Regions from separate parts of the Comamonas sp. CMM03 genome, predicted to be linked through region 1. Evidence: predicted binding sites of a transcription regulator. Region 1 holds the regulator's gene; each other region holds the start of a gene.
The links. Region 1 encodes sigma-54, which starts transcription at its own class of promoters, with help from an activator protein. Its sites were predicted from a motif close to TGGCANGNAANCTGCTTT; they were not measured.

Region 1 (7,118 bases):
ACGACAACCCGGTGTACTACGTGCAGTACGCCCATGCCCGCATCCAGTCCGTGCTGCGCGCCTGGCAGGAAGCCGGCGGCGCGGGCGTGCCTGCGCTCGAGAAGGTGGACCTGTCCGCGCTGGAAGGTCCGCAGGCCCAGGCGCTGATGCTGCTGCTGGCCAAGTACCCCGAGATGCTGAGCGCCGCCGCGGCGGGCAATGCTCCGCACGACGTGACCTTCTACCTGCGCGACCTGGCCTCCAGCTACCACAGCTACTACGACGCCGAGCGCATCCTGGTGGACGATGAAGCGGTCAAGCTGGCGCGTCTGGCCCTGGTCGCCGCCACGGCACAAGTGCTGCACAATGGTCTGGCGGTGTTGGGCGTGTCCGCGCCCGAGCGTATGTAAGCATTGACTCGCAAAACTATGAAGACCAAGCAACGTGGCGGAACCCTGATCGGGCTGATCCTGGGCATCATCATCGGCCTGGGGGCCGCTCTGGCAGTGGCGGTCTATGTGACCAAAGTGCCGGTGCCCTTCCTGACCAAGACCCCCAAGGACACCGAGGCCAAGGAAGCCGAACGCAACAAGAACTGGGACCCGAACTCGCCGCTGTACGGCAAGAACCCGGCCAACCAGACGCAGACGCAGCCGGTGACCCAGCAGCCCGTGGCGCCCACCGCGCCGCCGGTGGCTACGCCCACCACGCCACCGACCAGTGGCCCGGCCACGGGTGTCAGCACCCCGCCGGCCACTCCGCCGGTGCAGGACGCCAAGAAACCTGACGGCAAGGCCTCCTCGGCGGACCCGCTGGGGGACCTGGCCAACCAGAAGCTCAAGCAGTCGGAGGCCAAGGCCGCCGCCGCTTCGGGTTCGGACGGTTTCGACTACTTTGTGCAGGCGGGTGCCTTCCGCACCCAGGCCGACGCCGATGCCCAGCGCGCCAAGCTGGCCATGCTGGGCTGGGAAGCCCGCGTGAGCGAGCGCGAGCAGAACGGCCGTACCGTGTTCCGGGTGCGGGTGGGTCCATTCGGCAAGCGTGACGACGCCGAGCAGCTCAAGGGCAAGCTCGACGGCGCCGGGGTGGATTCGGCCCTGGTGCGCGTGCAGCGCTGACCGGCAGAACTTTTTGCCACGGCCCGGCTCTGACTGGGCAGTGAATATCCCCTAACAGGAGTAGCTTTGATGAAACGCCGTGAGTTTTCCTTGGCCGTCACCTCGGTCGCATCTGCCATGGCCCTGGGCGCCACCGCGACCGCCCATGCCCAGGCCGCCGCCCCCAAGGAAGGCAAGGACTATGTGAAACTGTCCAAGCCCGCCACCACCGAGGCACCTGCCGGCAAGGTGGAAGTGGTCGAGTTCTTCTGGTACAGCTGTCCGCATTGCAACGCTTTCGAGCCGGCATTCGCCGCCTGGAAGCAGAAGGCTCCCGCCCATGTGGTGGTGCGCCGTGTGCCCGTGGCCTTCAACGCCAGCTTCGTGCCCCAGCAAAAGCTGTATTTCACGCTGCAGGCCATGGACAACTTCGACGCCATGCACGTCAAGGTGTTCCACGCCATCCACGTGGAGCGCAACAAGCTGGCCACCGATGACGCCATCTTCGAATGGGTGGGCAAGCAGGGCGCGAACGTGGCCAAGTTCAAGGAGATCTACAACTCCTTCACCGTGGCCAACCAGGTGCGCAAGGCTTCGGCGCTGCAGCAGGAATACGATGTGGAGGGCGTGCCTTCCATGGGCGTGGCCGGCAAGTTCTACACCGACGGCCCCCGCGCCGGCAGCATGCAGAACGTGCTGAATGTGGTGGATTACCTGGCCAACCAGAGCCGCAAGGCCTGAGCGGTCCCGCTTTCGCCCGGCAGGGCCTGACCGCCCTGCACACAGCCCGCTTTCCAGCGGGCTTTTTTGTGTCGATTTCCTTGCGAGTCGCCCACAGGGCAGCCCTGGGGAAAACCAGTGCCCTACAATGGCTGCAAGATTCATGCCTTCTCACATGACACGCAAACTCCTCCCGATACTCGCGCTGACGGTCCTGGCAGCTGCCATGGGCACGGCACAGGCCGAAAAGGCCGATCGCAACAAGCCCATGAACATCGAAGCCGATGCGCTGCACCATGACGAGCTGCAGCAGGTCAGCACGTTCACGGGCAATGTGGTGCTGACCAAGGGCACCATCGTGCTGCGCGGCGCCAAGCTGGAAGTGCGCCAGGACGCCGAGGGTTACCAGTTCGGCAAGGTCTGGGCGGCCCCCGGCAAGCGCGCGTTCTTCCGCCAGAAGCGCGACACCCAGCCCGGTGCACCCGAAGAGTACGTGGAAGGCGAAGGCGAAATCATCGAGTACGACGGCAAGAAGGACGATGTGCGCCTGATCCAGCGGGGCCAGCTGCGCCGCTACACCGGCGCCACGCTGAGTGACGACATCACCGGCAACATCATCACCTACAACAACCTGACCGATGTGTTCACCGTGGACGGCAACCGCCGCGCCACGCCGGGCAGCGAGGAAGCTGCGGCCGGCTCCGGTGGCCGCGTGCGCGCCGTGCTGGCGCCCAAGACCCAGCCCCCGCAGGCCCCGGTGGCGCCGAGTGCGCAGCCGCTCAAGCCTTCGGACACCATGAAATTGCGCAACCCGTGACCCGCTCTTCCGACACCCCGACCGCCCCAGGCGCCAGCAGCCGCCTGGAAGTGCACCATCTGGCCAAGTCCTATGGCAGCCGCAAGGTGGTCAAGGACGTGTCCCTGGCCGTGCAGAAAGGCGAAGTGGTGGGCTTGCTCGGCCCCAATGGCGCGGGCAAGACCACCTCGTTCTACATGATCGTGGGCCTGGTGCGCAGCGATGCCGGCGATATCTACATCGACGGCCACTCGGTGGCGAACATGCCCATCCACCAGCGTTCGCGCCTGGGCCTGTCCTATCTGCCGCAGGAAGCCTCCATCTTCCGCAAGCTCAGCGTGGAAGACAATGTCCGCGCCGTGCTGGAGCTGCAGCAGGACGAACAGGGCAAGCCCCTGAACAAGGCCGAGGTGGAGCGGCGCCTGACTGATCTGCTCAAGGAACTGCGTGTGGACCACCTGCGCTCCTCGCCGGCGATTGCGCTGTCGGGTGGCGAGCGCCGCCGCGTGGAAATCGCCCGGGCCCTGGCCACGCAGCCGCGCTTCATCCTGCTGGACGAGCCGTTTGCGGGTATCGACCCCATCGCGGTGATCGAGATCCAGCGCATCATCGGCTTCCTCAAGGAGCGCGGTATCGGGGTGCTGATCACCGACCACAACGTGCGCGAGACGCTGGGCATCTGCGACCACGCCTTCATCATCAGCGACGGCCATGTGCTGGCGCAGGGCACACCGGAAGAGATTGTGGAGAACGCCGACGTCCGGCGGGTCTACCTGGGCGAACATTTCAGGATGTAGCCCGCCACTTCCGCCGCCACGACACATACAAGATCACAGAGAGGGAGCGTCGCGTTGAAGCCTGGTTTGTCACTGCGGGTGTCGCAGCATTTGGCGCTGACGCCGCAATTGCAGCAGTCAATCCGCTTGCTGCAGCTGTCCACGCTGGAGCTGGCGCAGGAAGTCGAGCAGATGCTCGACGACAACCCGTTTCTGGAAGTCGACAGCGACGACGCCCCCCGCGAAGACTTCGGCCTGTCCCAGTCGGATACGCCGGTGCAGGGCGATGACTATGCCGCCGATGGCGCGCTGACGGCAGGGGCTGCGGAGGCGCCCGCCGACAGTGCGGAAGGCTCCGGCAGCACGGAATACGATGCCCCCGACTGGGAGGGCGACGGCACCAGCGAACTGCGGCCCGATGACAGCGAATGGGGCGGTGATGCCCCGGCGCGCAACGCCCAGGGCGGCGATGGCGACGAAGTCAGCGCCCTGGATCTGGCCCGTGCACATGAATCGCTGACCGACCACCTGCTGCGCCAGTCGCTGTCGCTGCACCTGTCCGAGCTGGACCGCTATGTGCTGCGTTTCCTGATCGAGAACCTGAACGACGACGGCTACCTCGAAGAGTCGCTGCAGTCCCTGGCCGAGGGCCTGGCCGGCACGGACGACCCGGAACAGCTCGACGAACTGGTGCACCGCTTCACCGTGGCACTGCGGCTGCTGCACAGCCTGGAGCCGGTGGGCGTGGGCGCCCAGGGGCTGGCCGAATGCCTGCAGTTGCAGCTGAACCATCTGCTGCAGCGCGGTGAGGCCGAGGCCAGTGTGGTGGAAACGGCGCTGACAATCTGTGCCCAGCCGCTGGACCTGCTGGCCCGGCGCGATGTGCGCCGCCTGATGCAGGCCACGGGCAGCAGCGAAGAGCGCACCCGCATGGCCATGGCGCTGATCGCCCGGCTGGAGCCCCGGCCCGGCCGGCGCTTTGTCAATGTGGAGCGCAACATCATCGTGCCGGACGTGATCGTCACCCGCGCCGGCCGCCGCGCCAGCGAAGGCACACCCCAGTTCAACGTGCAGCTCAACCCCGACGTGCTGCCGCGTCTGCGCGTGCACGATGTGTATGCCGGTGCGCTGCGCGGCCACAAGGGCAGCGAAGGCCATGCCGGCCTGCAGCAGCGCCTGCAGGAAGCCCGCTGGTTCATCAAGAACGTGCAGCAGCGCTTTGACACCATCCTGCGGGTGTCGCGCGCCATCGTGGAGCGGCAGAAAAACTTCTTCGTGCACGGCGAGCTGGCCATGCGCCCGCTGGTGCTGCGCGACATCGCCGACGAGCTGGGCCTGCACGAATCCACCATCAGCCGGGTGACCACCGCCAAGTACATGGCCACGCCGCACGGCACCTTCGAGCTCAAGTATTTCTTCGGCTCCGGGCTGGGCACGGAAACCGGTGGCAATGCCTCCAGCACGGCGGTGCGGGCGCTGATCAAGCAGTTTGTCTCGGCCGAGAACGCCAAGAAGCCGCTGTCGGACAGCCAGATCGCCGAAATGCTCAAGGAGCAGGGCATCGAGTGCGCCCGCCGCACCGTGGCCAAGTACCGCGAGGCGCTGAAGATCGCTCCGGCCAATCTGCGCAAGACGCTGTAAGCGCAAGGAGTGCCGCAGAGGGCTGCGGGACGCCCGGTGAGGCCACGGCCCGCGGTGGCGGAACCCCTGCGTGCATGCTGCGCTGCCGCAATCCCCCAGACCCGTGCAAACCGGCTGGGCAGCACCGGCAGTTGGAGGTATCGTGCAGCCATCCTTGGTTCATTCCGCACATGCCACGGCCGTTGGCAGCAAAGGAGACACCCCATGGTTGCACCGCTTTCTTCTTCCGCGCTGCCCCGCAAGCTGCTGTCGGCGCAGCCCGAACCCGATCACCCGCACAGCGTGGCCCGCATCGCCGTGGTGGGCAGCCTGCACATGGATGCGGTGCTGCACCTGGAACGTGTGCCCCGGGCCGGGGAAACCGTGATGGCCCACAGCCTGCGCTACCTGCCTGGCGGCAAAGGCGGCAACCAGGCCGTGGCCTGCGCACGCCACGGCGCCCAGGTCACGCTGTTTGGCTGCGTGGGCCGTGACCACCATGGCAACAGCCTGCGGCTGGCGCTGCACGACGCCGGCGTGGACATGGACCATGTGCAGGTGCTGGACGGGGTCTCCACCGGAGCGGCCATGGTGCTGGTGGAGGGCAATGGCCAGAACCGGATCTGCGTGGTGCCCGGCGCCAATGTGCTGCTGGAGCTGCCGGACGAGGCGCTGCTGAACGTGCTGGCCCAGGCCGATTTCGTGCTGCTGCAGCGCGAGACCTCGGACAGCGTGCTGGAGCAGGTGCTGGAGGCCGCACGCAGCGCTGGCTGCCGCGTGGTCTTCAACCCTTCACCGGTGCGCGAGCTGCCTGAAGCCTGGTGGCCCCTGGTCCACACCCTGGTGGTCAACGAGGTCGAAGCCGCCGCCTACAGCGATCAGGCGGTGGACAGCCCGGCCACGGCGGCCGACGCCGCCCAGCGCCTGCTGGCGCGGGGCGTGTCCCAGGTGGTGGTCACGCTGGGCGCCCAGGGGGCGGTGGCCGTCTGCGGCGGGCGTGTCAGCACCCATCCCGCGCTGGCGCTGCCGGTGCTGGACACCACGGGGGCGGGCGACAGCTTTCTGGGGGCGCTGGTCACCCGGCTGGCCGAAGGCCATGCCCTGGGCGATGCCGTGCAATGGGGCATACGTGCCGCCAGCCTGTGCATGGGCCAGGTGGGCGCCCAGCCTTCCATACCGCAGCGGGCCCAGGTCGAAGCCCTGGCCGGTGGCGTGGCCAGCCCGCTGCATGTGCAGTAGGCGGCGGGGCGAGCGCGCCAGCCGCCGTGCCGGGCTGCAGGCCTGCCGTGCTCAGCGGGTGCTGCCGTCGCAGTAGGCGTGCCAGCCCGCCGGGGTGTTTTCAAAGCCGCGCTGCAGGGCCAGCTCCCAGGGGCGTTCGCAGCTCTTGGTGCGTTCGCACCAGGCATGCCCGGTAGACGGCTTGCAGCCATGGCTGTCGGTGCGCTTGCCCAGAATCGGCGGCTCCGGGGTTTCGTCCAGCGGCTGGGGTTCGGCCACGGCAGGCGCAGTGGCTGCGGCGGGCATGGCCTGGCCGGCGGTGGCAGGCGCTGCCGGCTGGGTGGGCGCGGACTGGCAGGCGCTGAGCAGGGCCAGGGCCGAAGCAGCCAGCAGCAGGCGGACACGGGCCAGTGCCGGGACAGAGGTCAGGAAATGCGTAGACATGCCCGCATCGTACGCAAATCCCGGCGGTGCGGAGTGTCCGGGAGGCCAGCAGGGGAGCCTGGACGGTCCGGACAGGGGGGACGCAGAAACTCCACCGCGCGCCGTGGCCGGGGTGTCTCGCGTATCCTTGGCGGCTTGCTATGAACCAATTGCACCTGTTTTTGCCCTGCGCCGCCGGCGTCGAGGGCTTTTTGGCCGACGAGGTCCACGCCATCACCGGCGCCACCGGGCAAGACCTGCTGGTGGGCCGGGGCGGCGTGATGCTGCGCGGCATGTGGCGCGACGCCCTGCTGCTCAACCTGCACAGCCGGCTGGCACAGCGCGTGCTGATCGAGCTGTCGCACAGCATGTACCGCAACGAGAACGATCTGTACCGCGCGGCCAGCGAGGTGGCCTGGGAGATCTGGTTTTCGCCCCAGGAGACCTTCAAGATCGAGGTCACTGCCCAGCACAGCCCGCTGACCAGCC
Region 2 (7,118 bases), on a different contig from region 1:
GCTGATTGCGCCAATGTCGTGCAGGATGTCCTCGGCCGCAATCGTCTCCTTGCGGATACGGCTTTCGGCAAAGGCCAGGTCTTCGGCAATGCCCGCATCCAGGTGGTGGCAGACCATCAGCATGTCGACGTGTTCGTCCAGCGTGTTGATGGTGTAGGGGCGTGTGGGGTTGGTGGAACTGGGCAGCACGTTGGCCTCGCCCACCACCTTCAGGATGTCGGGCGCATGGCCGCCGCCCGCGCCTTCGGTGTGGAAGGTGTGGATGGTGCGGCCCTTGAAGGCGGCCACGGTGTCTTCCACAAAGCCGGACTCGTTCAGCGTGTCGGTGTGGATGGCCACCTGCGTGTCGGTCTCCTCGGCCACGGTCAGGCAGTTGTCGATGGCCGCGGGCGTGCTGCCCCAGTCTTCGTGCAGCTTCAGGCCGATGGCCCCGGCACTGATCTGCTCGTGCAGGCCCTGCGGCAGGCTGGCATTGCCCTTGCCCAGAAAGCCCAGGTTCATGGGGAAGGCGTCGGCGGCCTGCAGCATGCGTTCCATGTTCCAGGGACCGGGCGTGCAGGTGGTGGCAAAGGTGCCGGTGGCCGGGCCCGTGCCGCCGCCGATCATGGTGGTCACGCCACTGGTCAGCGCCTCTTCGATCTGCTGTGGTGCGATGAAGTGGATGTGGGTGTCGATGCCGCCCGCGGTGACGATCAGTCCCTCGCAGCTGATGATCTCGGTTCCCGGGCCGATGATGATGTCCACACCCGGCTGCGTGTCCGGGTTGCCCGCCTTGCCGATGGCGGCAATGCGGCCGCCCAGCAGGCCGATGTCGGCCTTGACGATGCCCCAGTGGTCGATGATCAGCGCATTCGTCAGCACCGTGTCCATGGCGCCCTGCGCGCGGCTGCGCTGGCTTTGCGCCATGCCGTCGCGGATGGTCTTGCCGCCGCCGAATTTCACTTCTTCGCCATAGCCGCCTGCGGCCAGCGTGAAGTCCTTTTCGACTTCAATCAGCAGCTCGGTGTCGGCCAGGCGCACGCGGTCGCCCACGGTGGGGCCAAAGGTTTCGGCATAGGCGCGTCGGTCCATCTGTGCCATCACAAGTCTCCCTGTACCAGGCCGCGAAAGCCGTAGATTTTGCGGTCGCCGCCCATGTCCACCAGTTCCACCGTGCGTTGCTGGCCCGGCTCGAAGCGCACGGCCATGCCGCTGGCGATGTTCAGGCGCATGCCGTGTGCGGCGTCGCGGTCGAAGGACAGTCCCGCATTGGTTTCGGCAAAGTGGTAGTGCGATCCGACCTGGATCGGGCGGTCGCTGGCATTGCGCACCACCAGGGCCACGGTGCGGCGGCCCGGGTTGAGAGGGTGGGCACCCTCGTCCAGTAGCAGTTCTCCGGGGATCATGCGGGCCTCCGGTTTATGCCAGCTTGGTCAGCATGAAGGCACCCAGGGCCGCAGTGGCCCCGCCGCCGAGCTTGGCAGCCCACTGGTGGCGCTGCATCACGGCCTTCCCCAGCACCATGCCGCAGACATGCAGCAGGCCCGATCCCAGCGCAATGCCGGTCAGGGCACCAACCGCGGCCCAGCCCGTGTCCCCCGCCAGCTCAAAGCCGTGGGCGGCGCCATGGAAGAAGGCAAACACGCCGGCCAGCGCGGCGGCCAGCACCCAGGGCATCTTCTTTTGCACGGCCACCAGCAGGCCCAGCACCAGCACGGAGGCTGCAATCATGGGCTCCACGCCCGGCACCCACAGGCCGGCAAAGCCCGCCAACGCACCGGCCACCAGCAGTGCGACAAACGCAGCCGGCGCGCGCCAGGCGGGCGTGACGGTCAGTGCGCTCCAGGCGCCCACTGCCAGCATCGCGGCCAGGTGGTCGGCGCCGGTGAACGGGTGGGCAAAGGCATGGCTCATGCTGTCCAGGAAATTGTGGTGACCGCCGCCATCCGCGCCCACATGGGCCAGGGCGGATAGGGGCAGGGCAGTCGCTGCAGCGGTCAGGGTGGTGAGGAGGTGTTTGGTTTTCATGGCAGTCTGGGCAAGAAGGGGAGAGCCGGCTGGCGAAAGGGCAAATGGCGGCGCAGGGGGCGGTGCAATGTGCGGTGCAGTGGGGGCGGTCGTGGCGGCGCTCAGACGATGGGGTCGTGCACCGTGACCAGCTTGGTGCCATCGGGGAAGGTGGCTTCGATCTGGATGTCGGGAATCATTTCCGGCACCCCTTCCATCACATCGTCGCGCGTCAGCACCGTACGGCCTTCGCTCATCAGCTGCGCCACCGTCTTTCCGTCGCGCGCACCTTCCAGCACATAGGCGCTGATCAGGGCCACGGACTCGGGGTAATTCAGCTTGAGTCCCCGTGCACGGCGCCGCTCCGCCAGAAACGACGCAGTGAAGATGAGCAGCTTGTCTTTTTCGCGAGGTGTGAGTTCCATGCCCACAGGCGATGCAAGCGCTGTGCCAAGTGCTGCACCGCTTTGGCGAAGCCTGTGTGCACAAAAACAGTGCAATCAAAGGGTTGCCTGCTTTTGGTGCATGCATGGTTGTGGTGCATGCGCGAGATCGGGGGGAGGCTGGGCGAAGGCATGCCGCAGCGGCGCAGGCGGGTCGCGCACCTGCCGGGCGCCATGGTGGCGGCGTGTGCATGCGGCGCGGCATGAAAGCTGCAAGCGTGGGCCTCCATGGCCCGTCCCCCGCTGACCACTGTTGCTGACAACCCCCCTGCAGCCGCGGCCGAGCTGGCTGTGGCGGCGCCTGCCGCGCAGCAGGTGGTCAAGGTGCGCCGCGACTACAACACCTGGGTGGCGACGGAGACCTTGGAAGACTACGCGCTGCGCTACACCCCGCAGCGCTTTCGCAAATGGTCCCATGCACGTGTGGCGCACACCGCCTTCGGTGCGGCCTCGTTCCTGATTCTGGAGGCCGTGGGCGCCACGCTGCTGGTGCAGTACGGCTGGGCCAATGCCTTCTGGGCGATCCTGGCCACGGGGCTGATCATCTTTGCGGCCGGTCTGCCCATCAGCATCTACGCCGCGCGCTACGGGCTGGACATGGACCTGCTCACGCGCGGTGCGGGCTTTGGCTATATCGGCTCCACCATCACCTCGCTGATCTACGCCAGCTTCACCTTCATCTTTTTTGCGCTGGAGGCGGCGGTCATGGCCTATGCGCTGGACCTGGCGCTGGACATCCCGCCGGCCTGGGGCTACCTGGTGTGTGCGCTGCTGGTGATTCCGCTGGTCACCCACGGGGTGTCCATCATCAGCCGGCTGCAGGTGTGGACCCAGCCGCTGTGGCTGGTGATGCTGGTGGTGCCGTTTGTCTATGTGGCCATCAAGCAGCCCCAGGTGTTCAGCGAGGTGCTGCACTACGGCGGCGAGCGCAATGCCGGCGCCGGCTTCAGCCTGCCGCTGTTCGGCGCCGCGCTGACCGTGGGCATTGCCCTGATCACGCAGATGGGCGAACAGGCCGATTACCTGCGCTTCATGCCCCAGCCCGTGCCCGGCCAGCGCGGGCGCTGGTGGGCGGGGGTGCTGCTGGGCGGGCCGGGATGGGTGGTGCTGGGCGTGGCCAAGATGCTCGGCGGGGCGCTGCTGGCCTACCTGGCCATTTCCCACGCCGTACCGGCCGAACATGCGGTGGACCCGAACCAGATGTACCTGGCCGCCTACGAGAACGTGTTTCCCCATTACAGCTGGGCGGTGGCGGCCACGGCGCTGTTTGTGGTGATCTCCCAGCTCAAGATCAATGTGACCAATGCCTATGCCGGGTCGCTGGCGTGGAGCAATTTCTTCTCACGCCTCACGCACAGCCATCCTGGCCGGGTGGTGTGGGTGGTGTTCAACACCTTCATCGCCTTCATGCTGATGGAGATGAACGTCTTCCGCGCCCTGGGCGAGGTGCTGGGCCTGTATTCCAATCTGGCCATCGCCTGGATCATGGCCGTGGTGGCAGATCTGGTGATCAACAAGCCGCTGGGCCTGTCTCCGCCGGGGATCGAATTCAAGCGCGCCCACCTGTACGACATCAACCCCGTGGGGGTGGGCGCCATGGCGCTGGCGTCCTGCCTGTCGATCGCCGCGCACCTGGGGGCTTTCGGTCCGCTGGCGCAGGCGTTCTCGGCCGTGATCGCCATGGTCGTGGCCCTGGTCAGCGCACCGCTGATCGCCTGGGCCACCCGGGGCCGCTACTACATCGCGCGCAGCGCGCAGTCGGGGGGCGTCAGCTGCGCGCAGTGCAGCGCCGGCGGTACCGCCACGGCCACCGCCACCTTGCGCTGCACGGTGTGCGACCGCAGCTACGAGGCGCCGGACATGGCGCATTGCCCGGCCTATGGCGGCCACATCTGCTCGCTGTGCTGCACGCTGGATGCACGCTGCGGCGATGTCTGCAAGCCGCAGGCCCACCTGGCCGTGCAGTGGCGCAGCGCCCTGCGCTGGCTGCTGCCCCGGCCGCTGTGGCAGCTGCTGGACAAAGGCCTGGGCCACTTCCTGCTGCTGATGCTGGTGATCGCCCCGGTGCTGGCCGCCGTGCTGGGGCTGCTCTACCACCAGGAGCTGCAGACGCTGGAGCGCGCGGCATCGCCCGCCACGGTGCAGGCAGCGGCGGCCTCGGTCCGGGCCACCTTGCTCAAGGCCTATCTGGGTCTGCTGCTGATCGCCGGCATCGTGGCCTGGTGGCTGGTGCTGGCCCAGAAAAGCCGGCGCGTGGCGCAAGAGGAATCCAACCGCCAGACCGGCCTGCTGGTGCGGGAAATCGCCCTGCACCAGCAGACCGATGCCGAACTGCAGGCCGCCCGCAAGCTGGCCGAAGAAGCACGCGCCATTGCCGAAGCCGCGCGCGAAGCCGCCGACCAGGCCAATCAGGCCAAAAGCCGCTACCTCAGCGCCATCAGCCACGAGCTGCGCACGCCCCTCAACAGCATCCTGGGCTATGCGCAGCTGATGGGGGCGGACAACAGCGTGCCGCCGCACCGCCAGCACGCGGTGCAGGTGATCCGCCGCGGCGGCGAACACCTGCTGTCGCTGATCGAAGGCACGCTGGACATCGCCCGCATCGAATCCGGCAAGCTGGCACTGCAGGTCGCGCCCATGCGCTTTGCCGAAGGCATGCAGTCCCTGGCCGACCTGTTTGCGCTGCAGGCCCAGGCCAAGGGCCTGGATTTCCACTACGACGTCCAAGGCAGCCTTCCGGCGGTGGTGCGGGCGGATGAAAAGCGCCTGCGCCAGATCGCCATCAACCTGCTGGGCAATGCCATCAAGTTCACCACCCAGGGCAGCGTGACGCTGCAGGTGCGCTATGCGCGCCAGATGGCGACGCTGCGCGTGATCGACACCGGCCCCGGCATGGAGCAGGACGAGCTGGTGCACATCTTCGAGCCCTTTGCACGCGGCAGCAGTGCAGGGGGCACGGGCGGCGCCGGCCTGGGCCTGACCATGGCCAAGATGCTGACCGAACTGATGGGCGGCGCGCTGACGGTGGAAAGCCGGGCCGGCGCCGGGGCCTGCTTCCAGGTGAGCTGGTTTCTGCCCTCGGTCGACGACATGGCCGCAGTCGCTGTGGCGCCGTTGCGGGTTCCGGTGGGCTATGCCGGGGAGCGCCGGCGCGTGCTGGTGGTGGACAACGAAGAGGCCGACCGGGGCGTGCTGCTTCAGCTGCTGGCCCCGCTGGGGCTGGACGTGCAGCTGGCTGCCAGCGGCCATGCGGCGCTGGCCCTGGTGGCCGAAGGCTGGGTGCCGCATGCCGTGTTCATGGACCTGGCCATGCCCGGCATCGACGGCTGGGAAACGCTGCGCCGCCTGCGTGCCATGCACGGCAGTGCCATGGCCTGCGCCGTGGTCTCGGCCAATGCCTTCGACCGTGAACTGCCCAATGATGTGGGCATCACCCCCCAGGACTTTCACACCAAGCCCGTGCGCCACAGCGAACTGCTGCTGTGGCTGGGCCGCAGGCTGCAGCTGTCCTGGCAGTACGCGGATGAAACACCGCTTGCGCAGGCGACCCCGGCTCCTGCACCGGAAACGGTCCGTACGGACGGGGCGCCGGCGGCCATGCCCCTGCCGGCTGCGGAGCTGGGCATGGATAGGGAAATTGGCATGCATGTGGACCTGTCCGCGCTGCGCCAGGCCGTGGAGCTGGGCTATGTGCGCGGCGTGCGCCAGGCCTTGCAGGCCCTGGAGGCCGCCCATCCCCAGCATGCGGTGCTGTGGGCGCAGTTGCGCAGCATGGCGCAGCAGTTCGATCTGGAAGGCATGGCGCAGCTGCTGGGGCAGCCGCCGCTGCAACGGAGGGCCGCCGCATGAGTGCGCAAGACGACGTGGTGCTGATCGTGGACGATGTGCCGGACAACCTGGCCGTGCTGCACGATGCGCTGGACGAAGCCGGCTACACCGTGCTGGTGGCCCTGTCAGGCGAACAGGCGCTGCAGCGTGCGCTGCAGGCCCAGCCGGACATCGTGCTGCTGGACGCCATGATGCCGGGCATGGACGGCTTTGAAGTGGCCCGCCGGCTGAAGGCGGATGCACGCACCGCGCCGATTCCCGTGGTCTTCATGACCGGGCTGACCGAGACCGAGCATGTGGTGGCGGCGCTGGCCGCCGGTGGTGTGGACTATGTCACCAAGCCCCTGAAGCCGGCCGAGGTGCTGGCGCGCATGGGCGTGCACCTGGCCACCGCCCGCCGCGCACGGCAGCAGACTCAGCAGGCCCTGCAGGCCCGCAGCGCCCTGGATGCCTTTGGCTACGCCAGCATGACGGTGCGCGTGGGCGACGGGCGGGTACTGTGGCACACCCCGCTGGCGCGCACCCTGCTGCAGCGCTACGGCGGCCTGGGCCTGCCCGTGGTGCCGGCGGCCGTGCAGGAATGGATGGCGCGCCAGCATGCCGCCGTGGTGGCTGGCGGCGCCGGCGAGCCGCCGCGCATGGCGCTGACTGCGGTGCAGCCTGTGGCGGAAGGCGGCGCCGACGGCCGCCTGCTGCTGCACCTGCACCCGCCGATGGAAGAAGGCGAAGCGGGGGAACTGCTGGTGGTCATGCGCGAGGAATCCGGCAGCGCCGCCATCGCCCTGCTGCGCGACGCCTTTGCCCTGACCGGCAAGGAAGCCGAGGTGCTGTACTGGGTGGCGCAGGGCAAGATCAACCGCG
Region 3 (7,118 bases), on a different contig from region 1:
TTTCTCCGGGGCGTCCGATCCGGCGGCCCATACGCCACCATGTCCCAACTGGGTGTACAGGGCGGCACCTGCGGCGATGCCGCCAGCCTGGCGCAGAAACTGGCGGCGGCTGCCCGCTTCCATGGGGTCTGCCGGGGTGGATGGGGGAGTGCAAGCGGTATCCGGGGTGTGCTGTGCCATGGTTCGGCTCCTTCCAGTGCGTGGGGCGAATGCTTTTTCAACGGAACGACGGATCCCACCACAGGGCTGTTTCCAGCGCTGCAAAGCACAACGGCGTCCCGATCCGTCTGCGGTGCGCAGGGGATGGGGACGCCGTTGTCCTGTGTGTGGGGGCTGATTCCAGACCGCCGTTGGCCGGGATTCACCGCCAAGGAATGCAGAAACCGTGCCAGCTTGCCAGCGGCGGGTTTCCCCAGGGAAGCACCGCCTATGGAGCGCGGTGATGCGCTTTGCAGTGCGCATATCGGTGGATGGCAGCGCGGTTTTGGTGCGCTGCAGCAGGGGTGCCGGCGCCAGTGCTGCTGTGTGTTGGTGCGTTTCGGCTGGTGTGCGGGAAGGTCAGCCCTGCGCCGGCGGCAGCAGATCGGCCATGGCCAGCACGGCCTCGGCCACATCGATCAGGCGGCGGTTCTGGTTCATCGCGGTCTGGCGCAGCAGCTTGTGTGCTTCGCTCTCGCTGAGCTGGCGGTGCGCCATCAGCAGGCCCTTGGCGCGCTCCAGCGTCTTGCGTTCGGTCAGGGCGGAGCGCACGGTTTCCAGTTCGGCTTGCATGGCCCGCAGCCGTTGGGATTGCTCCTGGACCAGGCTCAGCACCGACTGGCCCAGCTGCGGTGCCAGGCTGTTGCCCAGTTGCAGCGTGGTTTCGGGGGCTGGTGCATGGAAGAAATCGGGCAGGCCGTCGGGCGCTGCGGGGGCAGGGGCGTCACCCGCACCGGCGCTGCGCTGCAACAGTGCCCGTGGCTCTGGCGCCTGTCGGGCCGCCTGCAGCTGGGCGGTGCAGCGTTGCTGCAGCTCGTCAGCCAGCTGCACCTCGATGGCATACAAGGCATCCATGCGGGCGGTGCAGGCTTCAAACCAGGGTGTGCTCAGCTCGGCATCCAGGGCCTGACCGGTGGCGGCGGTGCAGCCCATGCGGCGCATGCGCTCGATCACCAGCAACTCGGGGTTGTGGTGCTGGGTCTTTTCCCACAGCGCCAATGGCGTGGCGGGTGCGCAATCGGCAAACACCTGAAAGCAGCGCTCCTGCGCGTCGATCAGATGCAGCCAGTGCTGCTGGCGTGCGGCCTGGCTGCGGCCGCTGCCAAAGGCAGCGGCCCCGGTGGCTCGCTCCTGGCCGGCCAGCTCCTTGCCTTGCATGAAGTGGAACATGGCCACCAGCAGGCGGGAAATGCCTGGCTCGGTGGCGCTGTCGGCCGCCTCGAAGACCACGGCCAGCAGGCCAGCGATCAGGCGGATATAGGCCGCTGTGGCGGCATCGGGTGTCAGCGCCAGCGCGCTGACCTGCTGGCGCAGCGCGGGCAAGGCGTCCAGCCCCTGCAACACATAGGCGATATGGTTGAACAGCCGCGCACCGTGACCGCCCTGGAAGGCATTCAGATCGAGTTGCGCCAGTGCCTGGTGCAGCTGTGCCGTGCAGCGGTCCGCTGTCTGGACCTGCGCCAGCCGAACGCTGGTGCCGCGCTGCCCACCACTGGCCAGCACGATGTTGGACAGGCCGCGCTCGGCCTGCAGCGCATGGATCAGCGCACCCAGTTGGCGCACCAGGGTGCTGGTGTGCAGCAGTTGCTCCAGCTCGCCCATTTCACAGCGGCGGACGGCAATCAGGTAATGCAGGGCAGAAGTCATGGTGGGGCATGCGGAGCTTTACCGTGCAGGCAGCAAGTTCTGTGCCTCATGGTGGTGCATGTGCATGGCGCATGCATTCGCGTCACAAGAGAGTCCTGACGATGGCCGCACTGTACGCAGGCCAGGCCGGTGCGATAACCCGGACATAAAAAAACCGGCCGCCCCGCAAAGGGACGGCCGGTTTTTGGTAGCCGTCGCCACCGCCCCTTCACAGAGGCAGGGCACAGACCTGGCTTTAGGCCAGCTTGCCGACGATGGCGTTCAGCGTGGCGCTGGGGCGCATGGCGGTGCCGGTCTTGGCTTCATCGGGACGGTAGTAGCCGTCGATGTCCGAAGGCTTGCCTTGCACGGCGTTCAGCTCTTCGACGATCTTGGCTTCATTGGTCACCATGGCTTCGGCCACGGGCTTGAACACGGCTTGCAGCTCGGCGTCCTTGCCTTGCTTGGCCAGTTCCTGGGCCCAGAACGAGGCCAGATAGAAGTGGCTGCCGCGGTTGTCGATGCCGGCACCAGGCTTGCGCGAGGGGCTCTTGTTTTCGTCCAGGAAGCGGCCGGTGGCAGCGTCCAGGGCGTCGGCCAGCACTTGGGCCTTGGGGTTCTTGGCAAAGCCGGCCAGATGCTCCAGCGAAGCAGCCAGGGCCATGAATTCGCCCAGCGAATCCCAGCGCAGGAAGCCTTCTTCCACAAACTGCTGCACGTGCTTGGGGGCAGAGCCGCCGGCACCTGTTTCGAACAGGCCGCCGCCGTTCATCAGGGGCACGATGGAGAGCATCTTGGCCGAGGTGCCCAGTTCCAGAATGGGGAACAGGTCGGTCAGGTAGTCACGCAGCACGTTTCCGGTGACGGAGATGGTGTCCTGGCCCTTGCGGATGCGGTCCAGCGAGAACTGGGTAGCCTTGACGGGCGACATGATCTGGATGTCCAGGCCGGACAGGTCATGGTCCTTCAGGTAGGTGGTGACCTTCTTGATCAGCTGTGCGTCGTGGGCGCGGTTTTCGTCCAGCCAGAACACGGCGGGCATGCCGGAGGCACGGGCGCGGCTGACGGCCAGCTTGACCCAGTCGCGGATGGGTGCGTCCTTTGCCTGGCACATGCGGAAGATGTCACCGGCTTCGACAGCTTGTTCCAGCAGCACGGCGCCGGCTTCGTCCACCACGCGCACGGTGCCGGCTTCGGCGATTTCAAAGGTCTTGTCGTGGCTGCCGTACTCTTCGGCGGCTTGTGCCATCAGGCCCACGTTGGGCACGGTGCCCATGGTGACGGGGTCCAGCGCGCCGTGCTTCTTGCAGTCGTCAATGACGGTCTGGTAGACGCCAGCGTAGCAGCGGTCAGGGATGACGGCCTTGGCGGCCTGCAGCTTGCCTTCGGCGTTCCACATACCGCCGGAGTCGCGGATCATGGCGGGCATGGAGGCGTCAACGATCACGTCGGAAGGCACGTGCAGGCAGGTGATGCCCTTGTCGCTGTTGACCATGGCCAGAGCGGGGCGGTCGGCGGCCAGGGCCTTCAGGTCTGCTTCGATTTCCGCGCGCTTGGCTTCGGGCAGCTTGTCCAGGCGGGCGTACAGGTCGCCGATGCCGTTGTTGGCGTTGAAGCCGATCTCGGCCAGTGCAGCGGCGTGCTTGTCCAGCACGGGGCCGTAGTAGGCGTAGACCACGTGGCCGAAGATGATGGGGTCGGAGACCTTCATCATGGTGGCCTTCAGGTGGGCGGAGAACAGCACGCCCTGGTCCTTGGCGTCTTGCACTTGTGCGGCCAGGAAGCTGCGCAGGGCCTTCTTGCTGATGACGGAGGCGTCGATCACTTCACCGGCCAGCACCTTGGTGGTGGCCTTGAGGACATTGGTGGCACCGGCGGCGGTGGCCAGTTCGATGCGCACATTGCCAGCGTTGGCCACGACGGTGGACTTTTCGCTGCCGTAGAAGTCGCCAGCATCCATGTGGGACACGTGGGCCTTGTTGTCGGCCGTCCAGGCGCCCATCTTGTGGGGGTGCTTGCGGGCGTAGTTCTTGACCGACAGCGGTGCGCGGCGGTCGGAGTTGCCTTCACGCAGCACGGGATTCACGGCCGAGCCCTTGACCTTGTCGTAGCGGGCCTTGGCGTCTTTTTCCACGTCGTTGGCGGGCACATCAGGATAGTCGGGCAGGGCGTAGCCCTTGCCTTGCAGTTCCTTGATGGCAGCCTTGAGCTGGGGAATGGAGGCCGAGATGTTCGGCAGCTTGATGATGTTGGCTTCGGGCTTCTTGGCCAGTTCGCCCAGTTCGGCCAGGTCGTTGGCGATGCGTTGCTCGGGCTTGAGCAGCTCGGGGAACAGGGCCAGGATACGGCCGGACAGCGAGATGTCGCGGGTTTCGACGTCAATGCCAGCGGAGCGCGTGAACGCCTGCACGATGGGCAGCAACGAATACGTTGCCAGCATCGGTGCTTCATCAGTCAGTGTGTAGATGATCTTGGAGGATGAAGACATGTTGTGGTCTGTTGTCTAGGGTTCAAAAACCGCGCCTGCGCGCGTGGCGTATTGGCACCGGGCGGGTAGGCCCGGCTCGCTATCTGTGTAGCGCACCACAAGAGCGGACCTGCGATCGCAATCCCAACTCTTGTATAAGACTTGAGTTTAGCATCAGCTTCCACACTACGGAACGGTGTTTTATGCTGCGATGCACAAGCTGTAACTTCGCCACCGGCCGGCCACGGCATGCCGCCCTGCGGACCGCCCGATTTCATGCCCCTGAATCAGGGGTTTTCCCCATATTGGGTTTTGAAGTCGAATTCCAGCTTTTCGCATTCGGATTGCTGGGTGAAATGCACGGGCTTGCCTTCTTTGGGCGGCTTCTGCACTTCCTTCCAGCACAGGCGGATGGTTTCGCGCGCGACCCAGCGGTCTTCGGTTTCGGGGGTATTGAACAGATAACCCATGGCCATCAGGATGGCAAAGAAGGCCACCGGCAGGCCGATGAGCCAGCGCACCAGGCGTGGCTTGCGCACGGGCGTGTCGGCCCCTGCCGTTGCGGCGTGGTCCGGGGTGGTGTCGGCTGCGCCGTCGGGAGCGGAAGTAGGGGTGTCAGACATGCTGCGGATTATCGGCCGCAGGCCGGGCGCTGTCCGATGGGATGTCCCGGGGTTTGATGCGCATCAAGATGGTGCGACCGTCGCCGCGGTGCCCGGGCCTGCACTGACCACGGTGTGGGCTGCGGGTTGTCAGGGTGCTGAGCGCTACAGCGCCCTCCATGCCTGCCATGGGACAACCGTGGGCGTTCAGCGCCCCCGGGGCTGGTGCCCTGTGCGGGCCTGCGGCGGGGCCGGGGGCTGGCGGTCTTCCCAGGCCTTGCCCCAGTGCAGCACCTGTTCCAGCGCCCGGTCGCGGATGCCCATGGCCTGCAGACCGTCGTAGGTGGCCAGGGCATAGTCGCGCGTGGTGCCGTAGATGCCGGCGGATTCGGCAAAGATGCGCTGGTACTGCTCGGGGGGCAGCGTGCCGCAGTAGCTGGGGCTGTGCCGCGACAGGGTGAAGGCCAGGGCGCGCACCGGGCCTTCGGGCGTGCTGCACTGCAACCAGCGTGGGTCGTAGGTGGCCAGCGGCATCTCGCGCTGCCACAGCGCATGCAGGGTCTCATGCCCCTGCCGGGCGGGAATGCGGAACGCTGCGCCCTGGCAACTGCCTCCGGGCAGCATGGCAAACACCAGTCCGGGGCGTTCGGGCGTGCCGCGGTTGATGCGGCTCCACATCTTCAGCGCGCGGTGCCAGCCGTGCACCTTGGCATCGCGCCGCTCGGCAAAGTCAAATTCGGGCCGCCAGATCAGGCTGCCGTAGCCGAATACCCACAAATCCTGTTCACCCCCCCATTGCTGCAGCGTTTGCTCCAAAAAAGTGCGTGGATCACGGCCTGGTGCGGCGGGCAGAAGAGTAGGGACTTCGGACATGGCTGTGATGCTAGAGCAAAACCCATGGGATGGGCACGACGCGGCTACAGGCGCACTACATATGCAGGCGGCACTCCCTCTAGAATGGGCCCCCGCAAGCGGGCCCGCGTAGCGGCGGCAGGCTGGACAGGCTCCGCCATGCCCCGCATTCGGGCTGCAAGAACGCACGATCACACACAACATCCTCTGGAGAATTTCATGGCCTTCAATACATCGGACGACGACAGCCAACAGCGCTTTGCCCTCGGCATCATTTTTGCCCTGGTGCTTCTGGTGGTCGGCACCGTCGTCGGCGCGGTGGTGTACCGCTCGGTCGCCGGAGCCAAGGGCGCGCCCACTGCGGCGGCTCCGGCCGTGGTGGACTCTGCAGTGGCCAGCCAAAGCACCCCGCCTGCCCTGGCAGCGGGTGCCGTGCAGCAAGGTGATGGCGCCTACATCCGCGTGGAAGAAGGCGTGGTCAAGTTCTACTTCGCCACAGGCAGCGCCGAGCTGGCCGCTGGTGCCGACGAAGCCCTGGCCGATGTGGTGCGCATTGCCGCCCAGCGCGGCAAGAAGCTGGCGGTGTCCGGCTACCACGACGCCACCGGCAACGCCGCAGTGAACGCCGAGCTGGCCAAGCGCCGCGCCCAGGCCGTGCAGCAGTCCATCATTGCCCAGGGCGTGGTCGCCGGCAATGTGGAGCTGCGCAAGCCCGAAGTGACCCAGGCCGACGGCAGCAACGACGAAGCCCGCCGCGTGGAAGTGGTGATCATCGAGTAAGCCGCTGTCGCTTCAGCAAGGGGCAGCCCCTTGCTTTGCCGCCATCAGGCCGTGCATTGCACGGCCTTTTTCATGGACGGGTGTGCGGCCGCGAAGGAACCAATGCCCCCGAGAACACATCAGGTTTGGGCAATCTGACGTTGCCATCCGTGCCGGTACGGCCGGTTGGGGCAGGACAGACTGCTTCGGAAAGCGAAGCAGTACCAAGTTCTTTCAATGTCCCCTCAACGCCCCCTTCAGCGCGCAGGCAAACTTCAATATACTGTATGTATAAACAGTATTTGCCATGACCTACGCCAACCACGCCCGCCTTTCGCTGGCTCCCGGCCTTGACCGGGGGAAGCTGCCTGCGCATATTGCACACGCGCTGTGGTGTGGAAACGAGGTCAGCACCTGCGCCAGCCGGACGGTGCCCACAGGCTACGAAGCCCTGGACAAGGCCCTGCCAGGGCAGGGCTGGCCCACAGCGAGCCTGTGCGAGCTGCTGCAGCCGCAAGCGGCGGTGTCTGAATGGCGGCTTCTGGGGCCCGCCTTGCCAGGGTTGCTGGCCGACAAGGCGGCGCGTATCTATCTGGTCGCACCGCCCCAGATTC
Region 4 (7,118 bases), on a different contig from region 1:
ACCGCCCTTCATTGATTTTTCAGGAGAAGCACCATGGTCAGTGCCATCTTTCATTCCCCGCGCGGTGATGCAGCCCCGCCCCAGGGCGCCATCGCCGCCGCGGCCGCCAACGACGCCACCCACAGCGCCCCTGCCACGGCACACAGCAGCACCGCTGCCAGCGCCCATGCACCCACCACTGGCCCCATGCCGACGGCCCCTTCACGCCTGCGCCAGCGGCTGGCGGCACTGGCACAGACCGTGCTGCCCCCCATCATGGGACTGGCACTGCTGGTGGGCCTGTGGTCGCTGGTGTCAGGCAGCACCGGTCAGGCCATTCCAGGGCCGCTGGACACCTGGCAGCAGGCCGTCGAGGTGTTCAGTGACCCGTTCTACCGCAACGGCCCCAACGACCAGGGAGTGGGCTGGAACGTGCTGGCCTCGCTGCAGCGCGTGGGCCTGGGCTTCGGGCTGGCCGCGCTGGTGGGAATTCCGCTGGGATTTGTGATCGGTCGCTTCCGCTTTCTGTCCCGCATGTGCAACCCGCTGATCAGCCTGCTGCGCCCGGTCTCGCCGCTGGCCTGGCTGCCGATTGGCCTGCTGGTGTTCAAGGGCGCCAACCCCGCCGCCATCTGGACCATCTTCATCTGCTCCATCTGGCCCATGGTCATCAACACCGCGGTGGGCGTGCAGCGCGTGCCCCAGGACTATATGAACGTGGCCCGCGTGCTGAACCTGAGCGAATGGAAAATCGCCACCACCATCCTCTTCCCCTCGGTGCTCCCCTATCTGCTGACCGGTGTGCGCCTGGCCGTGGGCACGGCCTGGCTGGTCATCGTGGCCGCCGAGATGCTGACCGGCGGCGTGGGCATCGGCTTCTGGGTCTGGGACGAGTGGAACAACCTGAACGTCAAGAACATCATCATCGCCATCTTTGTGATCGGCATCGTGGGCCTGCTGCTGGAATGGGCACTGGTGAAACTGGCTTCGGCCTTTACGTTTGAAGAGGTGAAAGCATGAACCATCCGACCTTGCACAACCCGTCGCTCTCCACCAAGTTCATCCAGATCCAGGGTGTGGAGCAGACCTTCACCACGACCAAAGGGCTGTTCCCTGCACTGCGCGACATCAACCTGAACATTGCCAGGGGCGAGTTCGTGAGCCTGATCGGCCACTCGGGCTGCGGCAAATCCACCCTGCTGAACCTGATTGCCGGGCTGACCACCCCCACCGCCGGCAATCTGCTATGCGCCAACAAGGAAATCAAAGGCCCGGGCCCCGAGCGCGCCGTGGTGTTCCAAAACCATTCCCTGCTGCCCTGGCTGACCTGCCATGCCAACGTCCATCTGGCCGTCGAGCGCGTGTTCGGCAAAAAGGAAACCAAGGCCCAGCTCCAGGCCCGCACTGCGGCTGCCCTGGAACTGGTGGGGCTGAGCCATGCAGCGCACAAGCGGCCGGGCGAAATCTCCGGCGGCATGAAGCAGCGCGTGGGCATTGCCCGGGCACTGTCCATGGAGCCCCAGGTGCTGCTGATGGACGAGCCTTTTGGTGCACTGGACGCCCTCACCCGTGCCAAGCTGCAGGACGAGTTGCTGGAGATCGTGGCACGCACCCGGAGCACCGTGGTCATGGTTACTCATGATGTGGACGAAGCCGTGCTGCTCTCCGACCAGATCGTGATGCTCACCAACGGTCCCGCCGCCACCATTGGCGAGGTGCTGCAGGTGCCGCTGGCGCGCCCGCGCAACCGCGTGGCACTGGCCGAAGACCGGGACTACCAGCGCTGCCGCAAGGCGGTGATCGATTTTCTCTACACCCGCCAGGGCCATGTAGAAAAAGCGGCCTGACCCCGTCCACAGACGCCGGGCACCGCAGGCGTGCACTGCGGTGGGCCACGGCACGCGCTGAACACACCACGAACGCACCACCACGGTGCGTTGCAATACCGGGTGAAGCACCCGCTCCCGGGCAAGTTCCTGGCGCCAACTGGCACAGAAACTGCTTGAAATGAACGAGGCCACCGCTGGCCCGCAGACCTGCTATGCAATGGCGCAAAGCAGGTCGCACAAGACAAAGGCGTCTTTTCCCCGCAGCACACCGCTGCCCGGAAAGGACGCCTTTTTTGTTTTCGAACCTGGAATGAAGCAACCACCCACGGGGGCACGATGAAAAAATCCCAACTGGTTCTGGTAGGCAACGGCATGGCCGGTGTGCGCGCCCTGGAAGAGCTGCTGAAGATTGCACCCGATCTGTACCAGATCACGGTCTTCGGCGCAGAGCCCCACCCCAACTACAACCGCATACTGCTCTCGCCCGTGCTGGCCGGCGAGCAGACGCTCGATGAAATCGTGCTCAACGACTGGTCCTGGTACCAGGACCATGACATCCACCTGCACACCGGCTGCACGGTGACCGAGGTGGACCGGGTGCGCCGCGTGGTGCATGGCGTGGATGCGGCGGGCAACACCATCAGCGCCCCTTATGACCGCCTGGTGCTGGCCACCGGCTCCAACCCCTTCATCCTGCCGCTGCCCGGCCACGATCTGCAGGGCGTACTGGCCTACCGCGACATTGCCGACACCCAGGCCATGATCGACGCGGCCACCCGCTACCGCCATGCCGTGGTCATCGGTGGCGGCCTGCTGGGGCTGGAAGCGGCCAACGGACTGATGAAGCGCGGCATGCAGGTGACGGTGGTGCATGCCAGCGAATGGCTGATGGAGCGCCAGCTCGACGATGTGGCCGGCCGGATGCTGCAGCAGTCGCTGGCCGAGCGCGGCATGCAGTTCCTGATGCAGGCCCAGACCCAGGAGCTGCTGGCCGGCGACACCGGCCGCGTGCGTGCCGTGCGCTTCAAGGACGGCAGCGAAGTTCCGGCCGATCTGGTGGTCATGGCCGTGGGCATCCGCCCCAACACCGCCCTGGCCCAGCGCATGCACCTGCATGTGGACCGTGGCATTGTGGTCAGTGACACGCTGCAGACCGTGACCGATCCGCGTATCTACGCGGTGGGCGAATGCGCCGCCCACCGCGGCGTGGCCTACGGCCTGGTGGCCCCGCTGTTCGAGCAGGGCAAGGTGCTGGCCAACCACCTGGCCGAATGGGGCATCGGGCGTTACCAGGGCTCGCTGACCTCCACCAAGCTCAAGGTCACCGGCATCGACCTGTTTTCGGCCGGCAACTTCCAGGGTGGTGCGGACACGGAAGAAATCGTGCTGCGCGACCCCTATGCCCCCGGCGGCGGCGTCTACAAGAAGCTGGTGATCCAGGGGGACAAGCTGGTGGGCGCCTGCCTGTATGGAGACACCGTGGACGGCAGCTGGTACTTCAAGCTGCTGCGCGAAGGCCGCTCAGTCGCAGACATCCGCGACCGGCTGATGTTTGGCGAGTCGAACATCGGTGACACCGGCCACGAAGGCCACAGCAAGGCCTCGGCCATGGCCGACAGCGACGAGGTCTGCGGCTGCAACGGCGTGACCAAGGGTGCCATCTGCAAGGCAATCAAGGACAAAGGCCTGTTCACGCTGGACGAGGTGCGCAAGCACACCAAGGCCAGTGCCAGCTGCGGCTCCTGCACCGGGCTGGTGGAACAGATCATCATGTTCACCGCCGGTGGCGATTATTCCAGCACGCCCAAGACCAAGGCGGTGTGCGGCTGTACCGACCATGGCCACCAGGCCGTGCGCGAGGCCATCACCCAGCACCACCTGCTGACCACGGATGCGGTCTTCCGTTTCATGGAATGGCGCACGCCCAATGGCTGCGCCACCTGCCGCCCGGCCGTGAACTACTACCTGATCAGCACCTGGCCCAAGGAGGCGCAGGATGACCCGCAAAGCCGCGCCATCAACGAGCGCAGCCACGCCAACATCCAGAAAGACGGCACCTACAGCGTGATTCCGCGCATGTGGGGTGGCGAGACCACGGCAGACGAGCTCCGCCGCATTGCCGATGCGGTGGACAAATACCAGATCCCCACGGTCAAGGTCACCGGCGGCCAGCGCATCGACCTGCTGGGCGTGAAGAAGGAAGACCTGCAGGCGGTGTGGAACGACATCGGCATGCCCAGCGGCCACGCCTATGCCAAGGCCCTGCGCACCGTCAAGACCTGCGTGGGCAGCGAATGGTGCCGCATGGGCACACAGGACAGCACCCAGCTGGGCAAGGACCTGGAGCGGGCCATGTGGCGCATGTATGCACCGCACAAGGTGAAGTTCGCCGTCAGCGGCTGCCCGCGCAACTGTGCGGAATCGGGCATCAAGGATGTGGGCATCATCGGCGTGGACAGCGGCTGGGAGATGCACATCGCGGGCAACGGCGGCATCAAGACCGAGGTGGCGCATTTCTTCACCAAGCTCAGGACGGCCGAAGAGGTGCTGGAGTACACGGGCGCCTTCATGCAGCTCTACCGCCTGGAAGGCTGGTACCTGGAGCGCACGGTGCACTATGTGAATCGCGTGGGCCTGGACTACGTGAAGCGGCGCATTCTGGAAGACGCCGCCGGCCGCAAGGCCCTGTGGGAACAGCTGCAGTTCGCCCTGGATGGCGAACCCGACCCCTGGTTCGAGCTTGACAAGGCCCATGTGGATGCCCGCCAGTTCCAGCGCGTCATCCCCATTCTCCCGGCCATGCCGCAGCAGGCGGCTCCCACCCAGACCGCCAGCGTGTGATGTACCGCCCCGGCAGGCCTTCATGAATCTCCCATCGATACCAGCAGATCCGAAAGGAATAGCAATGACCACCTGGCAAGCCATCTGCGCCGTCCACGACATCCCCGTGCTGGGCGCCCGCCGCGTCGCCCGCCCCCAGGGGCTGGACGTGGCCTTGTTCCGCAATGCCGAGGACGAAATCTTCGCCCTGCTCGACCGCTGCCCGCACAAAGGCGGGCCGCTGTCGCAGGGCATGGTGTTCGGCCGCAGCGTGGCCTGCCCGCTGCACAACTGGACCCTGGACCTGTGCGACGGCCAGGCCGCTGCGCCCGACGAGGGCTGTACCCCCGCCTTTGTCGTCCAGGTGCGCGACGGCCAGGTGTTCATGGATGCGGCCGAGCTGGCCACCAAGGCCACCGACCTGACCCGTCCCATCGCCGGGCCGGCCCGCCGCTGCGGCCAGGCCGCCAGCAACGCGGCCTGAACGCAGCACCACTCTCAAGCTCAAGCATGGTGGCATGTACAGACCCGTCTGCACACGCCGCTCCCCACCTCGGAAAGCCCACACCATGGCCGAAACCCGTTCCACCTGCCCGTACTGCGGCGTCGGCTGCGGTGTGATCATCCAGTCCGAAGGGACGCAGATCACCGGCGTGCGCGGTGACCCCCTGCACCCCGCCAACCACGGCCGCCTGTGCACCAAGGGCAGTACGCTGCACCTGACCGCCGCCCCCGCGCTGGCCCAGCAAACGCGGCTGCTGCAGCCGCTTCTGCGCGCTGCGCGCGGGCAGGCGCCCCAGCCCACAGACTGGGACACCGCACTGGACCTGGCGGCCACCCGCATGGCCGATACCGTGCAGCAGCACGGGCCGGATGCCGTGGCCATCTACGCCAGCGGCCAGTTGTTGACGGAAGACTATTACGTCTTCAACAAGCTGGCCAAGGGCCTGCTGGGCACCAACAACCTGGACACCAATTCCCGCCTGTGCATGAGCAGCGCCGTTGCAGGCTACAAAGCCACCCTGGGCGCCGATGCCCCGCCTGCCTGCTACGACGATCTGCAGCATGCCCGTTGTCTGTTCATTGTGGGCAGCAATGCCGCCTGGGCCCACCCCATCCTGTTCCGGCGCATGGAAGACGCCAAGGCCGCCAACCCGCAGCTCAAGATCATCGTGGCCGACCCGCGCCGCACCGAGACGGCCGAGATCGCCGACCTCTTCCTGCCGCTGCAGCCCGGCACCGATGTGCAGCTGTTCCACGGCATGCTGCACGCCATGCTGTGGGAAGGCTGGCTGGACACGGACTATATCGCCCGCCACACCAGCGGTTTCGACGGCATCAAGGCCCTGGTGCGCGAAGCCACCCCCGAGCGCGTGGCACTCGACTGCGGCCTGGACATGCAGGATGTGCTGCAGGCCGCGCGCTGGTTTGCACTGGGCGGCGAAGACGGCAGCACCGCCCAGCGCGCCCCCACGCTCAGCCTGTACTGCCAGGGCCTGAACCAGAGCAGCAGCGGAACGGCCAAGAACGCCGCGCTGATCAATCTGCACCTGGCCACCGGCCAGATCGGCAAGCCGGGTGCCGGCCCGCTGTCGCTGACCGGCCAGCCCAATGCCATGGGGGGCCGCGAAGTGGGAGGCATGGCCAATCTGCTCAGCGCTCACCGCGATCTGGCCAATGCGCAGCACCGTGCCGAAGTGGCCGCCTTCTGGGGCGTGCCCAGCGTGCCGGCCAGTCCCGGCAAGACCGCCATCGAACTGTTTGAAGCTGCCGCCGACGGCCAGATCAAAGCCCTGTGGATCGCCTGCACCAACCCCGCCCACAGCCTGCCAGACCAGGCCACTGTGCGCCGCGCACTGGAACGTGCAGACTGGGTGGTGCTGCAGGACGCATTCGCCACCACGGCCACCGCCGCCTACGCCGATCTGCTGCTGCCCGCCACCACCTGGGGGGAAAAGCTGGGCACCGTCACCAACAGCGAACGCCGTATCTCCCGTGTGCGCGCCGCAGTGCCGGCGCCAGGCCAGGCCCGGCACGACTGGCAGATTGCCACGCAGATCGCGCAGCGCATCGAGACCCGCCTGCGCCCCGGCCAGCCCAGCCTGTTCACCTATGACACCGGCAACGCCGCAGCAGGCGCCGAGCGGATCTGGAACGAACACCGCGACAGCACGCGCGGACGGGACCTGGACATCACCGGCCTGTCCTGGCCCCTGCTGGAATCCGCAGGCCCACAGCAATGGCCGCTACCCACCGGTGCGCAGGCAGGGACGGCACGCCTGTATGCCGACGGCATCTTTCCCACCGCCGACGGCCGCGCCCGCTTTGCCGCCCAGCCCTACCGCCCTGTCGCCGAGCCGCGCAGCGCGCGCTTTCCGTTCAGCCTGAACACCGGCCGCCTGCGCGACCAGTGGCATGGCATGAGCCGCACCGGCCAACTGGGCCGCCTGTTTGCCTACCAGAGCGAACCCGTGCTGGGCATGCACCCGC

Region 2: a site for sigma-54 is predicted at 2,422-2,439, ahead of KW830_RS15585 (urease subunit gamma). Genes of this name have one in related genera too.
Region 3: a site for sigma-54 is predicted at 1,875-1,892, ahead of KW830_RS04245 (nitrate regulatory protein). Genes of this name have one in related genera too.
Region 4: a site for sigma-54 is predicted at 1,967-1,984, ahead of nirB (nitrite reductase large subunit NirB). Genes of this name have one in related genera too.

The regions. Positions count from the first base shown of each region.
Region 1 is NZ_JAHUXB010000006.1:18,705-25,822, forward strand. Features, by position in the region: gene argS (arginine--tRNA ligase) at 1-389, shown strand, start outside; gene KW830_RS18915 (SPOR domain-containing protein) at 408-1,097, shown strand; gene KW830_RS18920 (thiol:disulfide interchange protein DsbA/DsbL) at 1,167-1,817, shown strand; gene lptA (lipopolysaccharide transport periplasmic protein LptA) at 1,972-2,613, shown strand; gene lptB (LPS export ABC transporter ATP-binding protein) at 2,610-3,389, shown strand; gene KW830_RS18935 (RNA polymerase factor sigma-54) at 3,444-5,009, shown strand; gene KW830_RS18940 (ribokinase) at 5,214-6,227, shown strand; gene KW830_RS18945 (hypothetical protein) at 6,279-6,650, opposite strand; gene KW830_RS18950 (class I SAM-dependent RNA methyltransferase) at 6,791-7,118, shown strand, end outside.
Region 2 is NZ_JAHUXB010000004.1:368,270-375,387, forward strand. Features, by position in the region: gene ureC (urease subunit alpha) at 1-1,080, opposite strand, end outside; gene KW830_RS15575 (urease subunit beta) at 1,080-1,385, opposite strand; gene KW830_RS15580 (HupE/UreJ family protein) at 1,399-2,007, opposite strand; gene KW830_RS15585 (urease subunit gamma) at 2,109-2,411, opposite strand; gene KW830_RS15590 (ATP-binding protein) at 2,658-6,278, shown strand; gene KW830_RS15595 (response regulator transcription factor) at 6,275-7,118, shown strand, end outside.
Region 3 is NZ_JAHUXB010000001.1:947,441-954,558, forward strand. Features, by position in the region: gene KW830_RS04240 (CmpA/NrtA family ABC transporter substrate-binding protein) at 1-123, opposite strand, end outside; gene KW830_RS04245 (nitrate regulatory protein) at 559-1,845, opposite strand; gene KW830_RS04250 (NADP-dependent isocitrate dehydrogenase) at 2,081-4,312, opposite strand; gene KW830_RS04255 (hypothetical protein) at 4,579-4,914, opposite strand; gene KW830_RS04260 (gamma-glutamylcyclotransferase) at 5,101-5,766, opposite strand; gene KW830_RS04265 (OmpA family protein) at 5,965-6,525, shown strand; gene imuA (translesion DNA synthesis-associated protein ImuA) at 6,812-7,118, shown strand, end outside.
Region 4 is NZ_JAHUXB010000001.1:939,201-946,318, reverse strand. Features, by position in the region: gene ntrB (nitrate ABC transporter permease) at 34-999, shown strand; gene KW830_RS04230 (ABC transporter ATP-binding protein) at 996-1,826, shown strand; gene nirB (nitrite reductase large subunit NirB) at 2,145-4,649, shown strand; gene nirD (nitrite reductase small subunit NirD) at 4,714-5,112, shown strand; gene KW830_RS04215 (nitrate reductase) at 5,198-7,118, shown strand, end outside.